3 regions of the Pseudoalteromonas galatheae genome follow, and region 3 is predicted to be linked to each of the others. Evidence: predicted binding sites of a transcription regulator. Region 3 holds the regulator's gene; each other region holds the start of a gene.
What was found. The regulator sigma-54, encoded in region 3, starts transcription at its own class of promoters, with help from an activator protein. The targets are predictions, from matches to a motif close to GTTGGCACGNNNNTNGNNT.
Positions count from the first base shown of each region.

Region 1: fliE (flagellar hook-basal body complex protein FliE) is a predicted target of sigma-54. The motif match lies at 2,198-2,216, and genes of this name have one in related genera.
Region 2: fliE (flagellar hook-basal body complex protein FliE) is a predicted target of sigma-54. The motif match lies at 2,398-2,416, and genes of this name have one in related genera.

Region 1 is NZ_PNCO02000001.1:604,763-609,508, reverse strand. Features, by position in the region: gene CWC29_RS02630 (KAP family P-loop NTPase fold protein) at 1-1,126, opposite strand, end outside; gene CWC29_RS02625 (recombinase family protein) at 1,138-1,713, opposite strand; gene fliE (flagellar hook-basal body complex protein FliE) at 1,851-2,159, opposite strand; gene CWC29_RS02615 (DUF5676 family membrane protein) at 2,393-2,653, opposite strand; gene CWC29_RS02610 (hypothetical protein) at 2,693-3,043, opposite strand; gene CWC29_RS02605 (hypothetical protein) at 3,088-3,459, opposite strand; gene CWC29_RS02600 (hypothetical protein) at 3,470-3,892, opposite strand; gene CWC29_RS02595 (methyltransferase family protein) at 3,905-4,540, opposite strand; gene CWC29_RS02590 (DUF2933 domain-containing protein) at 4,533-4,746, opposite strand, start outside.
Region 2 is NZ_PNCO02000001.1:1,087,750-1,092,495, forward strand. Features, by position in the region: gene CWC29_RS04740 (sensor histidine kinase) at 1-821, shown strand, start outside; gene CWC29_RS04745 (sigma-54-dependent transcriptional regulator) at 818-2,197, shown strand; gene fliE (flagellar hook-basal body complex protein FliE) at 2,455-2,787, shown strand; gene fliF (flagellar basal-body MS-ring/collar protein FliF) at 2,808-4,526, shown strand; gene fliG (flagellar motor switch protein FliG) at 4,519-4,746, shown strand, end outside.
Region 3 is NZ_PNCO02000001.1:3,311,429-3,316,174, forward strand. Features, by position in the region: gene lptC (LPS export ABC transporter periplasmic protein LptC) at 1-416, shown strand, start outside; gene lptA (lipopolysaccharide transport periplasmic protein LptA) at 406-948, shown strand; gene lptB (LPS export ABC transporter ATP-binding protein) at 948-1,673, shown strand; gene CWC29_RS14730 (RNA polymerase factor sigma-54) at 1,720-3,219, shown strand; gene hpf (ribosome hibernation promoting factor) at 3,249-3,536, shown strand; gene ptsN (PTS IIA-like nitrogen regulatory protein PtsN) at 3,538-3,996, shown strand; gene rapZ (RNase adapter RapZ) at 3,989-4,746, shown strand, end outside.

The sequences.
Region 1 (4,746 bases), 2.7 Mb from region 3:
TCACTTGGTTCAGTAATCGCTTAACTATGCGAGGGTTGCCGTTAATGTTTGTAGATTCAGCTAATAGTGGAGCTAACTGCTCAGCAACTACAAATTTACTTCTGAGTTCTGAATGCTTTTCGATAGCGTGATCTTGAAGTAGCTCATCAATGGTTATTTGTGGTTGTTTCCACGACAGCCTTAATGATTCTTCAAGGGCACATCTTATCGTTTCTAATTGAGCATCGGTAACGCCGTGGTCTTGAGCAGTAAGCATCATTAAATATGCCCTTATCTCCAGAACGCCGGGTCTTGGTACATGCACAGGAATTTGAATAAGCTTGTCTAAATAATCAGTTTGATGTCGTTGAGATGCACCTTTGTGATATTCCGGCACAGCCAAGCGGATCATGTCTTCATCGGCGGCAATAACAAATGCGGTATTTGGTAGAAATAGAAATAATCTGATCGCCTCAAGTGTTGAAATGGCATTAAATGGAGAGCAGCGATCTAAATTATCGACATAGACAATAAGTGGTTTATCAAACTCCTTTAGCAGATCTGAATATGCTTTTCGGAATTCTTTAATTTCTTTAGGAGGTGAGAATGATTTCTTATCTTTGATCAAACCTTTGTTTTTCTTCGCGACATCCTTAGCGCCATCGACAGCACCTTTTACATCATCAACATCCAGTTCACCATCGTCACCACCACTGAATAGTCCCATGATCTTCTGTATACCACCCATAGTCGGTATACCAGCTAATGCTGCACCACCATCCATAAGTAGTCCCATCAGTCTGATCTTATCTATTCGTCCAGCAAACTCTTTTGCTTTTGCACTTAGGTTTTTATCGTCTGCTGCTTTTTTAACTAAAGTAGATGCGATTGTTTCTAATAGCGCAGCTTTAGCATCATCGTACCCTTGGAAAGTCCATGCATCAAAATGTACTTGGATATATTCTTGTTCATCAGTTTCCAAAGATGCTTTGGTAAGTTCAAGAATAGTAGATTTTCCTGCGCCCCAATCACCAAAGACACCGACGCTAATAGGCATTAATTCCTTTTCTGTTATAAGGTCTTTAATCGACTCAGCCGCTTCATTAAAATTTAAGAAATCAATTTTTGATTCTTTGTCAGACCACATAACATCTCCCTTTATTTATTATTTTGCTTTTCCATTCTTTTAATAGTTCTGTGAACCGTAGGGCGGCTAACAGAATATTTTTTTGCTAATGCAGAAATCGATTCACCATTTAATTTATCTTCATATAATTCCTTCGCTTGTTTATCAGACAAAGCAGGCATTCTCCCCATATGTTTGCCTTTAGCCTTAGCCTCTTCACGACCTTCTGCTGTTCTGGCTTTTATTAAATCCCGCTCAAGCTGAGCGAAGACTCCACATAGGTTGATCATCGCCGTCGAGAATGGATTATCATTACCAGTGTTAAGAGAGCCGTCGATGATATTTAAACACGCTCCTTTTTTATGGATACTTTCAATAGCTTCGAGAATAGTCTTTAATGATCGGCCAAGCCGATCAAGGCGAGTAACAATTACTTCATCGCCTTCTCGTATAAAATCTATGAGATCTTTTAACTTCTCATCATTTTTAATCGAAGCACCACTTTGCTTCCCTTGAAATACTTTCTCACAACCATAACGGTCCAACTTGGACAGTTGAACTTGTAAATCTTGTTCTTGAGTCGAAACTCGTGCAAAACCAACTTTCATATGTACGAAACCTATACCTTTCGTACACCATAACAATTACATGAACGAAAGTCCATTTGATAATTTCGTACATGAACGAAATAAAACGATGACTTTCTATCATAAATTCTAGTTGTTTACTCTAACATACTAAAAGTTTATAGAGCCATATTCATAATTTCTTTGTACCCTTCTATTGCTTTATTTCTAACTTGTATAGTGGCTTCAGTAGCAACTCCTGCTTTTGATCTTGCAATCATAACCTCTGCTAAACTAATGTCTGTTGTCCCTAACTCGAATTCTTTTGTCGCTTTACCTGCTTTTTGATGCAATTCATTTACATTGTCAATCGCCTTAATAAGTAGATTAGAGAACTCATTATTATTAGTTTTTTGTTCCTCTAAGCTTGATTTATAAACAGATGAGTTTTGGAGCTGGCTAATTAAAGTGTTTTCGATATGAAGCATAAACATACTCTTCGTCAATTAATTGTCTCTCACGAACATTGCAAATTGAGTGCCAAAGAAAATAGTTTTTTCCTTAAAACTCAACAGCTAAGGTGTGTTTAAGACACACCTTAGACTTCATATTTAAAACTGAAAAAAGTTTTTCATTCTTGCTTAGCGTCATTCAATTAATGATTGATTAAATGGATTCGCTGTTGTTAATTTAATTATTTCCACCAATCTAAATGTGACTACTATTTCGAATTCAGGTTATTGTAAATCTTTGCTACAATTCCCCCTGTTACACCTGCAAATAACACCCAAAAAAATCCACCAATAAATACTCCTATAAAGGACATCTGCCAGCCCAGAATTTTCCAGTCAGTATGCAACATGTTGCCCGTCATACTAGACATCATATCAGGCAGCATCATTACCACCATTGAACAAACCAACCAAACAATGCCAAAAGCGGCTGCACAAGCCAACGCAAAAGCTTTCTCATTAAGTTTCATCGTTATTCTCCAGTGGTGGCTTGCGCCACCACTTAATTACTATTCAAGCTCCACCATATCTTTCGCTGCAATATCACCTGATAGTAGTTTTACCGTAGCGAAGTGATCATTCACAATTTTAGTAATTTGAACAGTTCCCACTTTTTCTATGGTATACGGATCATCACCTTCACCCGGCGCTATTTCCTCATGGAATCTAATAACACTGTATTTTTGTCCAACCTCCGCGCCATGTTTGGCACCAATACAAATCAGAGTTCGATCAGTAGACTGCTCAACCACTTGACCCCTCATCATATTTTTGTGATAAAACGCAGTATTGGAACAACCCGCTAGAAAGATACCAAATACAAATAAAAGTAGAATCTTCATATTGGATGTTTTCATCATTTTCTCCTCATCTTACTTATTAACTGAGCAAGCTCTTCGTAAGCTTACTTATTTTTCCGGCTTGCACCCGGAGGAACTTTGTGACAACTCCACGGTTTATGAGCAGCGTTGTCTTTAACATTCTGATCAACAAATTTGTAGTAGCTTTCTTTAGTATGTGTCCACCAATCATCATGAACATCAGCACCATGTTTGCGAATTACTTCCTCAACCCCATCAAGGTTTATGTTCACCGCATCATATGCGAGATGTATTTCACCTTCTTTGATGTTGTAGCTAACTTCATCAATACCAAAAAGCTGATCAATTTCTTTTACTAGCTCGTCACAATTTTCTTCTGTAACATTACTTAGCCTCAAATTGCGAACAACTAAATTCTGCTCTCTAACGCCAACTCTATGCTCTAAATCGCTCATAATTTACCTCCTAATGAGAGTGCGAGTGGTTTTGTTTTTTGCCTTTCATTTCTGTCATCTTTTCTTTCATTTGAGGCATCATGTTTTCCATCATTTCCAGATGATGTTCAGCCATTGCAATTTGTTTATGTATAGGTTTGTCTTCCATACCTCGATGCATGATCTGCATAATTTTCATCATTGAACGTCTATGTTGATGCATCATTCGCTGTTGCTTATCAGGGTCTTGTTCAGATTTAATTGCTAAAACTTCTTTTTTCATTTCCATCATCTTTTTATGCATTTTTTCCATATTTTCGTGTGACATCTCCATGCCTTGATGCATATCATATTTGTTCACACTTTCATGCTTATGGTCATGATCTTGGGCAAATGAGCTTGTGGCTACCATCAGTGAGCCAGAAAATAGAATTGATTTACCTAATGTTTTCATAATTTTTACCTTCTACATTTTATTAAAATTTGGAATCCAACTTGGTGTCGATTCCATATACCTGCGGTACTCAGAGCCAAACTCTGCAATAGCTTGTGCTTCTTCGCGTTTGGCTAGCTTGACATAAACAACGACTAAGATTGGAAACATCGTAAGTGTCGGGATGGTCGGCCACTGCAATAAAAAGCCAAACATGATTAGAATGAAAGCTACGTACTGTGGGTGACGACACCTCGCATACCATCCTGTAGTAGCCAATTGATGGTGTTTTTGCGCGTGATGCAATACGTTCCATGCTGAAGACAACATAAAGAAACCTGCAACAATAAACACCATACTCGCTATATGAAATGGGTCCCAATGGGCATCACCTTCAAAACCAAAGAAAGTATGCAATAAGTGTCCATTTTCATGCGCAAAGAAGTTTACTTCTGGATAGGTCTCCGTCAGCCACCCCGATAGAAAATAGATAGTTAAAGGAAAGCCATACATTTCAGTAAATAGGGCGACAATAAAGGCGGAGAACGCTCCTAAACTTCGCCAATCAGTCGATGTTTTTGGTTTGACAAAACTAAAGGCAAAAAAGATAAAAATTGCAGAGTTCAGTATCACCATTGACCATAAGCCATAATCATATGTCTCATTCATCACTTTTCTCCTTTTTATGTGATTCCTTACGTCCTTCTTCTAAGCCTTGTATGTAGCCATCGCGATAGGCAGCATTTTTATCCGTTAGTTCTTGAAAGCTCTCTTCCTTTTTCTCATCAGGCGCATGTGAATGATCGTGGCCATGTTTGCCATGACTGCCATGCATAAATACGTGCATCAACGGGCATAGCAATAAAATCAAATAA
Region 2 (4,746 bases), 2.2 Mb from region 3:
ACGACGGTCATGAAGTCTCTCTTAAAGATGGCAGAAGAATTAAGCTAGATATTACCGCGCTAACACCAGAACCTGGCCAGCTCATTTTGATGACAGATCTCACCGAGACGCGCAGGCTTCAAAGTCGTGTTGCGCATATGCAAAGATTGAGTGCATTGGGAAAAATGGTCGCTTCACTGGCCCACCAAGTGCGTACGCCGTTATCGGCTGCGATGTTATATGGTGCAAACCTAGGTGCAGCTAACCTTCCTTCGGCTTCTCGAGAAAAGTTTCATGACAAGTTGATGTCTCGCCTAAAAGACTTAGAAAGCCAAGTTAATGACATGCTGTTGTTCGCTAAAAGTGGTGAACAACAAGTCGTTGAGCGAGTGTCAATGCAACAGTTATTGAGTGAAGTCAAAGCGGGTGCTGACGCTATGGTTGAGCTTAACCAAGCAAAGCTGGAAGCATTTTTACCCGAGCCAGATATTGAAATATTAGGTAATCGTACTGCGCTTGCAAGTGCGATCCAAAACCTGATCCACAACAGTATTCAAATTATTGGCAGTGCGGCACACATTGAACTTAATGCAGAGCGCGAGCCGTGTGGCGAGTATGTACGTATCTCAGTTGTTGATAATGGGCCTGGCATTGATGAAACCTTAGTAGACAAGTTGTTTGAACCATTTTTTACAACTAAGTCGCAGGGGACTGGGCTAGGACTTGCGGTGGTTAATTCGGTTGCTAACGCGCATAAAGGGTTTGCGCAGGCAGACAATGTTGAAGGTAAGGGTGCGCGTTTTAGCTTGGTACTACCACTAATTGAGGCGGAGGAACTATGAGTAACAGAGTTTTAGTTGTTGAAGATGATGCTGGTTTAAGAGAAGCACTCATTGATACATTGCAGCTTTCAAATATTGAGTGCGTAGAAGCAAGTTGTGCGGAACAAGCCGTTTTATTGCTAAAGCAGGAAACCTTTTCTTTGGTGGTGAGTGACGTGCAAATGGGTGCCATGAGTGGACTTGACTTATTAAAGACTATTAAACTCAACTATCCAGAATTACCAGTATTGATGATGACAGCATACGCAACCATTGATGATGCGGTTGAAGCGATGAGATTGGGCGCTATCGACTATATGGCCAAGCCATTTGCACCTGAAGTGTTGCTCAATATGGTTGGTCGTTATTTACCTGAGAAGGAAAAAGAGACTGACGGCCCCATTGTTGCCGATCCAAAGAGTATTAAACTACTTGAACTGGCTGCAAAAGTAGCTAAGTCGGATGCCAGCGTTATGGTACTTGGGCCAAGCGGTTCAGGTAAAGAAGTGTTGGCTCGCTATATTCACGATAAATCAGATAGAGCAGACGAGCCTTTTATCGCAATTAACTGCGCTGCAATTCCAGAGAATATGCTTGAAGCAACCTTATTTGGCTACGAAAAAGGGGCGTTTACAGGTGCCATTCAAGCGTGTCCTGGAAAATTTGAGCAAGCGCAAAAGGGAACCATTTTGCTTGATGAGATCACTGAGATGGATTTGGGCTTACAAGCAAAACTACTTCGTGTGCTACAAGAGCGTGAGGTAGAGCGTCTAGGCAGCAGAAAAACCATTTCACTGGATGTCAGAGTGTTGGCAACCAGTAACCGCGATTTAAAAGAAGCGGTGGATGATGGGGTATTTAGAGAAGATTTATATTACCGTCTCAATGTTTTCCCGCTAGAGTGGCTGCCATTGAAAGACAGAGCGGGTGATATCGCTGTGTTAGCTGAGCATTTGTTGGTAAGACATACGCAAAAAGCAGGCAAGTCAACACCTATACTAAGCAGCGGTGCAAAGCGCAAGCTCAGTTCGCACACTTGGCCAGGAAACGTACGGGAGCTAGACAACGTTATTCAACGCGCCCTAATTTTGTTCCAAGGTAATGAAATTCAAGAAGATGATATTTTTATCGAAAATTTCTCACCGATGGCTTTGGTTGAGTCATCTCCAACTGTAAACCATGAGGCATCAGTTTTAATGGAGCGCTCGCAAAGTGATGATGAGATCATTAGCTATAAAGATGAGTTACAGGATAAAGAGCACCAAATTATTTTAGATACGCTGGCAAAGTTTAATGGTAAACGTAAAGAGGTAGCGGAGGTATTGGGCATGAGCCCTCGCACACTTCGCTATAAGCTGGCGAAAATGCGAGATTTAGGGATTGCGCTACCCGCTTAACCTAAATTACCTGAGCTTAAAAGGAATGAGTTAACTCATTCCTTATCCAAACCTCAAGTTAAATTTTATCTGTTAATTCAAGTTTAATAAGGTGCCTATAAAGATCAGCAGATCTTAGGCTCCTAATTTTCACTTCTATGTACTGCCAATTTTTCGACATGCAAAAAACAATGTAACATACTGAAAAATAAAGGTTTTAAGTTGGCACGTTTTCTGCTTTATTAATGGTAACTAAGAGTTATTTTGAGTAAAGCATCATGAAAGTACAATCATCAGCGCTATTTCAAGAAATGCAGGCTATGGCTGCAGAAGCGACGAGAAACACACAGCCATCAGTGCAGCCAGTAAAGACGGCAGCATCTTCGTCGGCTCAGTTTGGCGATTTACTCTCAGACGCACTTAATACAGTTCATGGCTTACAACAAGAAGCAAAACAAAAAGTCACCGCAGTTGAAATGGGTGACAGAAGCGTTTCTCTTGCAGAAGCCATGATAGCGAAACAAAAATCGTCGGTCGCTTTTGAGGCTACAGTGCAAGTTCGTAATAAACTTGTTGAGGCCTATAAAGAAATCATGAGCATGCCAGTTTAATTGAGTGACTGTGGAGAGTAATCGTGGCTACTAATCAATCAACAGATCTTACGCTTTCCGACGCAGCGCTGAATAATGACAGCGGTTCGGATGAGCAACAAGAGCAAAAATCAGGCTACTTCAGTGCGCTAAGCGGTGTTGATATGTTGCGCCAGGTTACTCTGGTTATTGCCCTTGCTATTTGTTTAGCAATCGCAATCTTTATTATCATTTGGGCGCGCCAACCAGATATGCGCCCACTTGGTAAATACCCAACAGAAGAACTCGTCGAAACGTTAGACTTTTTAGATCAACAGAAAATTGAATACCAACTCGATGGTAATACCATTTTAGTTGCTGAGTCGGACTATCAGGACATCAAACTACGGATGGCGCGTGACGGTTTTACCCAATCTCCGAGTTCTGGCACTGATATTCTGATGCAGGATATGGGTTTTGGTGTTAGCCAACGTCTTGAAAGAGAGCGCTTAAAGCATAGTCGTGAGCAACAACTTGCGAGAACAATTGAAGAGTTACAAGACGTAAACCGTGCAAAAGTGTTACTCGCAATCCCAAAAGAAAACGTCTTTGCACGTCGTGAGAAAAAGCCTTCGGCAACCGTAGTTATTACCCTTAAACGTGGTAAAACGCTTGGCGGCGAAGAGGTCGATTCAATCGTAGACATTGTGGCATCAGCGGTACAGGGCTTAGAGCCTTCACGCGTGACAGTGACTGATCAAAACGGTCGTCTACTCAACTCAGGTTCTCAAGACTCTTTGGCTGCGCGCTCGAGAAAAGAGTATGAAATTGAACGTAAACGTGAACAAGAGTATCTAGAGAAAATTGATAGCATACTGATCCCAACAGTGGGCCTTGGTAACTTTACCGCGCAGGTTGACTTAACGATGGACTTCAGCGCAGTTGAAGAAACACAAAAACGTTATAACCCTGATTTACCTGCGGTTCGCAGCGAAACAACGTATGAAGAAAATAATATTGGTGGCTTAGCTGTGGGCATTCCTGGAGCGCTGACTAATCAACCTCCTGTAAACTCAAATATCCCAGAGATTGCTGGGCAAGGCGGCAATGGTCAAAGTGCAACACCAAGCAGTAATCAAAAAGAAGCAACCCGTAACTATGAATTAGATACTACTATCAGCCATAAGCGGCAGCAAACAGGTGTTATTCGCCGGATCAGCGTGAGTGTAGCCGTTGACTATCTCGCCAAGCCTGATGCTGAAGGTAACATGGCAATGGCTCCGCGTACGCAAGAAGAGTTAAACAACATTCGTCGTTTGCTACAAGGTGGTGTGGGCTTTGATATGCAGCGAGGTGATGCATTAGAAGTGGTAACGGTACCATTTGTGCGTGAAGATCTCACCGAAATACAAGAGATACCACTTTGGGAGCAGGACTGGTTCCAAAAGACCATCCGTCTTGTTGCAGGTACCTTAGTGATCATTGTGCTAATCTTAGCGGTAGTAAGACCTATGCTTAAACGTCTAATTTACCCAGATGACACGCTTGAAGATTTTGATGAAGATGCGTTGACCAGTGGTGTAGATTTAGGCGACAGTACACTAGATATGCTAAATAACGATTTCGATGAGTCTGCGGTTGGCTTCTCTTCTGACGGTAGATTACAATTGCCAGACTTACATGGCGACGAGGACTTACTTAAAGCAGTACGTGCCTTAGTTGCTAACGAACCAGAACTCTCATCACAAGTTGTGAAAGCGTGGTTGACAGAAGATGACTGATCAAGAACAAAAACAATTGCCCGCAGCCTTTGACGTTGACAAGCTAGACGGCGTCGACAAGGCTGCCATCTTACTGCTCAGTTTAACTGAAGAAGATGCGGCTCAGATTTTAAAACACCTAGAGCCTAAGCAAGTGCAAAAGGTTGGTATGGCGATGGCCTCCATGGACGACCTATCCCAGGCTAAAATTGCAGCTGTACACAATTTGTTTATTGAGCAG
Region 3 (4,746 bases):
CGCTTCAACAAACGACCTATAGTGAAAATGGCTTATTAAACTATCAAGTAACTGCTGATAAGATGGAGTTGTATCAAGATCTTGGCTTTAGTCACTTTGAAAAACCTATTTTCACTTTGTATAACGGTGAGCAAAATTGGCAAATAAGTTCATCGGAAGCAACATTATACGAAAACAATACTTTAATCTTGGAAGGCAATGTATTGGCAAAGAATTTAACACCTAACGCCATGATCACTGATATTAATGCCGACAATGTAAGAGTTGAAATTAAGCAAAAATTGATGAAGTCGGAACACCCTGTTGTTATCACGGGTCCTAGTCTTAGGATCACGGGTAAAGGGCTACATGCGGATCTGCAAAAGCAAGTGATCGAACTCATCAACCACACAAAGACAATTTATTATGACCAGTAAAATCATTAACAACCTAGTTTGCATCGGCTTGCTTGCAAGTTCTACTCTGGCTATTGCCGCAGAACAAAATGAAGTCATTATTGATGCTGGCCGTCAGCAAGCTCAGCTGCAAAGCAATATCGGTATTTTTGAACAGAATGTTGTAATTATTCATGGCAACAGAAAAATAAATGCTGACCGCCTAGAGGTTCACCGCCGCGCAGAGCTTGGTACAAATAAACAGCTGCTTGTTGCAACTGGCAGCCCTGCCACTTTTAGCGAACGTCAACCTGATGGCAACTTGCTAGAAGCCAAAGCAAATGAAATCCGTTACGACGTAGCTAAAGGAACCCTAGTGATTTCTGGCGATGCGGAAATCAATCAAACAGGGCAAAAAATCAATGCGCAAGTCATCACCTACGACATTGAAAAGCAATTGATCAGCGCTGAGCGCTCAGATCAAGAAGATTCCCGTGTAAGAACCATACTTGTTCCTGTAGATGACAAAAAAGACGCAAAAGATAAAAAAGCGCAGGAAGAAGGTAACAATTAATGAGCGAGCTCAAAGCAACGGGTTTAGCAAAGAGTTATAAAGGTCGTGAAGTCGTCAAGAATGTTGGCTTAAGTGTCCAAGCTGGCAGTATTGTAGGTTTGTTAGGCCCAAATGGCGCAGGTAAAACCACTACTTTTTACATGATAGTAGGATTAGTACCAAGCGATAAAGGTTTTATTCAGATTGATGGCGAAGACATCACTTTACTACCGATGCATAGCCGCGCGCGACTTGGCATTGGCTATCTTCCGCAAGAGTCTTCAATCTTTAGAAAGCTCACGGTCTATCAAAATTTAATGGCGATTTTAGAAACTCGAAAAGACTTAACTAAAGTTGAAAGAGAGGCTGAGCTAAATGAGTTATTAGATGAATTTAATATTCAACATATTCGCGATTCACAGGGTATGGCATTATCGGGAGGCGAAAGAAGACGGGTAGAAATTGCTCGCGCTTTAGCTGCTAATCCCAAGTTTATCCTGTTAGATGAACCTTTTGCTGGTGTTGATCCAATTTCGGTGTTAGATATAAAGACAATCATAGAGCACCTAAAAAACCGCGGTATCGGTGTATTAATCACCGATCACAACGTAAGAGAAACACTAGACGTATGTGAAAAGGCCTACATCGTTTCACATGGTGAGTTAATCGCTGCAGGCACGCCAGAACATGTTTTGGCAGATCAAACCGTAAGAGATGTCTACCTAGGCGAACAATTCAAGCTATAGTTAAGACGTAGTATTAATAACTGTTAAAAAGGATTGTTAGAGATACATGAGGCAATCATTACAGCTGCGCATGGGGCAGCAACTTACAATGACTCCACAACTGCAACAAGCTATTCGCTTGCTGCAGCTTAGTACATTGGATCTGCAACAGGAAATACAAGAAGCATTAGACAGCAATCCATTATTGGAAGTGGAAGAAGGTGATAATACTGACGGCGAAAATGCTGACCAACACGGCCAAGAAAAGAGCAGCACTGAAGATAATCAAAATTCAGGCGATGAAGCATCAGTTAGTGACTATGAGATAGACTCAGATACCGCCATGAGCAAAGACACGGTGAGCGATGATCTCGCCATGGATGTCACTTGGGACGAGTATATGAGCGCAGCTCCAGCCGCCAGCTCAGGTCCACTCCCTGATGACGATAATGTTTATCAAGGGGAAACCTCTGAATCTCTCCATGATTATCTCATGTGGCAACTTGAGTTGACTCCATTTAGTCCAACAGATAGAGCTATTGCGATTGCGATTATTGAAGCGGTCGACCTGTCAGGCATTTTAACACTCTCTTGCGAAGACATTTTAGAGAGCATTAATGACGAAGATAGCGAAGAGCCTATTGAGCTAGATGAAGTCGAAGCCGTACTCAAACGTATTCAGCTTTTTGACCCTGTTGGTATCGCTGCGCGTAGTTTACAAGAATGCTTATGTATTCAGCTAAACCAATTCGCCCCAGATACGCCATGGATTGCCGAAACGAAAATGATCCTGACAGAGCATATTGATTTGCTTGCCAGCCGTGACTATCGAACTTTGGCTAAGAAAACGCGCCTTAAAGAAGCCGATCTCAAAGAGGTGATGACGCTAATTCATAGTCTTAACCCAAAGCCTGCGGCAAGCATTATTCATGAAGAACCTGAGTATGTGATCCCTGATGTATCGGTGAAAAAAGTAAAAGGTCGTTGGGTCGTAGAGCTAAACCCTGATGCTATGCCTAAAATAAGAGTAAACGATCACTACGCTGCGATGTCTAGAACGGCGAAATCCAGTACGGATAGTCAGTTTATTCGCTCTCATTTACAAGAAGCAAAATGGTTTATTAAAAGCTTAGAAAGCCGAAATGATACTTTATTAAAAGTTACCAATTGCATTGTGCAACAACAACAGGCATTCTTTGAACATGGCCCCGAAGCAATGCGCCCTATGGTGCTAAATGATGTTGCTGAAATGGTTGAGATGCATGAGTCCACAATTTCCCGTGTGACAACACAAAAATATATGCATACACCTCGGGGAATATTTGAGCTGAAGTATTTCTTCTCTAGCCATGTAAGTACAGAAAATGGAGGTGAGTGCTCTTCCACAGCAATTAGGGCACTTATCAAAAAGCTGATAGCTGCAGAAAATACCGCGAAGCCATTGAGTGACAGCAAAATTGCAGATATCTTAGCTGAGCAAGGAATTAAGGTAGCGAGACGCACGATTGCAAAATATCGTGAATCCCTAGCCATTCCACCGTCAAATCAGCGTAAAAGTTTGATATAAGACGTAAAACCCAAGAAGGAAAAATGCTTATGCAACTAAATCTAACTGGTCGCCATGTAGAAATTACTGACTCATTAAGAGACTATGTCACCAACAAGTTTGCGAAGCTAGAAAGGCACTTTGATCATATCAATAACGTGCATGTGATCCTAGATGTCGAGAAGCTAGTACAAAAAGCAGAAGCAACATTACACGTAAACGGCGGCGAACTATTTGCATCAACAGAGCATCAAGATATGTATGCCGCAATTGATGGCCTTATCAACAAGCTAGATCGTCAAGTTATTAAACACAAAGAGAAGCTCACTCGACACTAAGATGAAATTAAGTGAATTAGTGAACAAGGACTGCAGTAAAGCTGCGGTCCTTTTTAATAGCAAAAAACGTATTTTAGAATACATCAGCGAACTGGCTCATAGTCAAATTCCAAATACCAGTCAGCATGCTATCTTGGACGCTTTAATGGCGCGAGAGAAATTAGGTAGCACTGGGATTGGTAAAGGCATTGCTATTCCTCATGGACGACTTGAAGGGTTAGATAAAATCCTTGCAATGGTACTTGTCAGTGAGCAAGGGATCCAGTTTGAAGCCATAGATAAGCAGCCGGTCGATATTTTTGTCGCATTCATCGTACCTGAAGGTGATAATCAACAGCACCTGAAGACCTTAGCGGCGATTGCTGATACACTCCAAGACAAGTCTTTTTGCAAAATGCTTAGGCAAGCAAAAAGTGATGATGAGTTATATGCAGTGATCCAAGGTGAATTTGATGAGTGATGAAGAAAAAGGACTCGAGCTTATCATTATCAGTGGCCGATCTGGCTCTGGTAAATCTGTAGCGCTTCGAGTATTGGAAGATTTAGGCTACTATTGTGTAGATAATATTCCAGTCAACTTACTGCCCTCTTTAGTCCGTAGTGTTTCCGACAATTATAATAAAATTGCAGTGAGCATTGATGTTAGAAACTTGCCTAAAGAACAAGACGAGTTTAATGACATTCTTGAGTACTTACCAGGCTTCGCCAAACCTACCCTGTTTTATTTAGACAGTGACGATCAAACCCTGATAAAACGCTTCTCAGAAACACGCCGTTTGCACCCGCTTTCACTGCATAACCTCCCATTAGATGTTGCAATTAAGAAAGAACGAGAATTATTAGATGTATTGATCACTCGCGCCGACTTCCTCATTGATACTACAGGCCTGAGCGTTCATCAACTTGCTGAAGATATTCGCGAAAAAATCTTAGGTAAAAAAGACAAACAACTCATTATTACCTTTGAATCTTTCGGCTTTAAACACGGTATTCCAAAACAAGCGGATTACGTTTTTGATGCGCGCTTTTTACCCAATCCACATTGGGAACCTGAGCTTAAGCCGCTCACGGGCCTAGATCAGCCAGTCAAAGACTATTTGTCGAGTCACAGCATCGTGCAAAAGTTTACTTGGCAAATTCAAACCTTTGTACAAACTTGGTTACCACACTTAGAACGTAACAATCGCAGCTATCTAACAATCGCAATAGG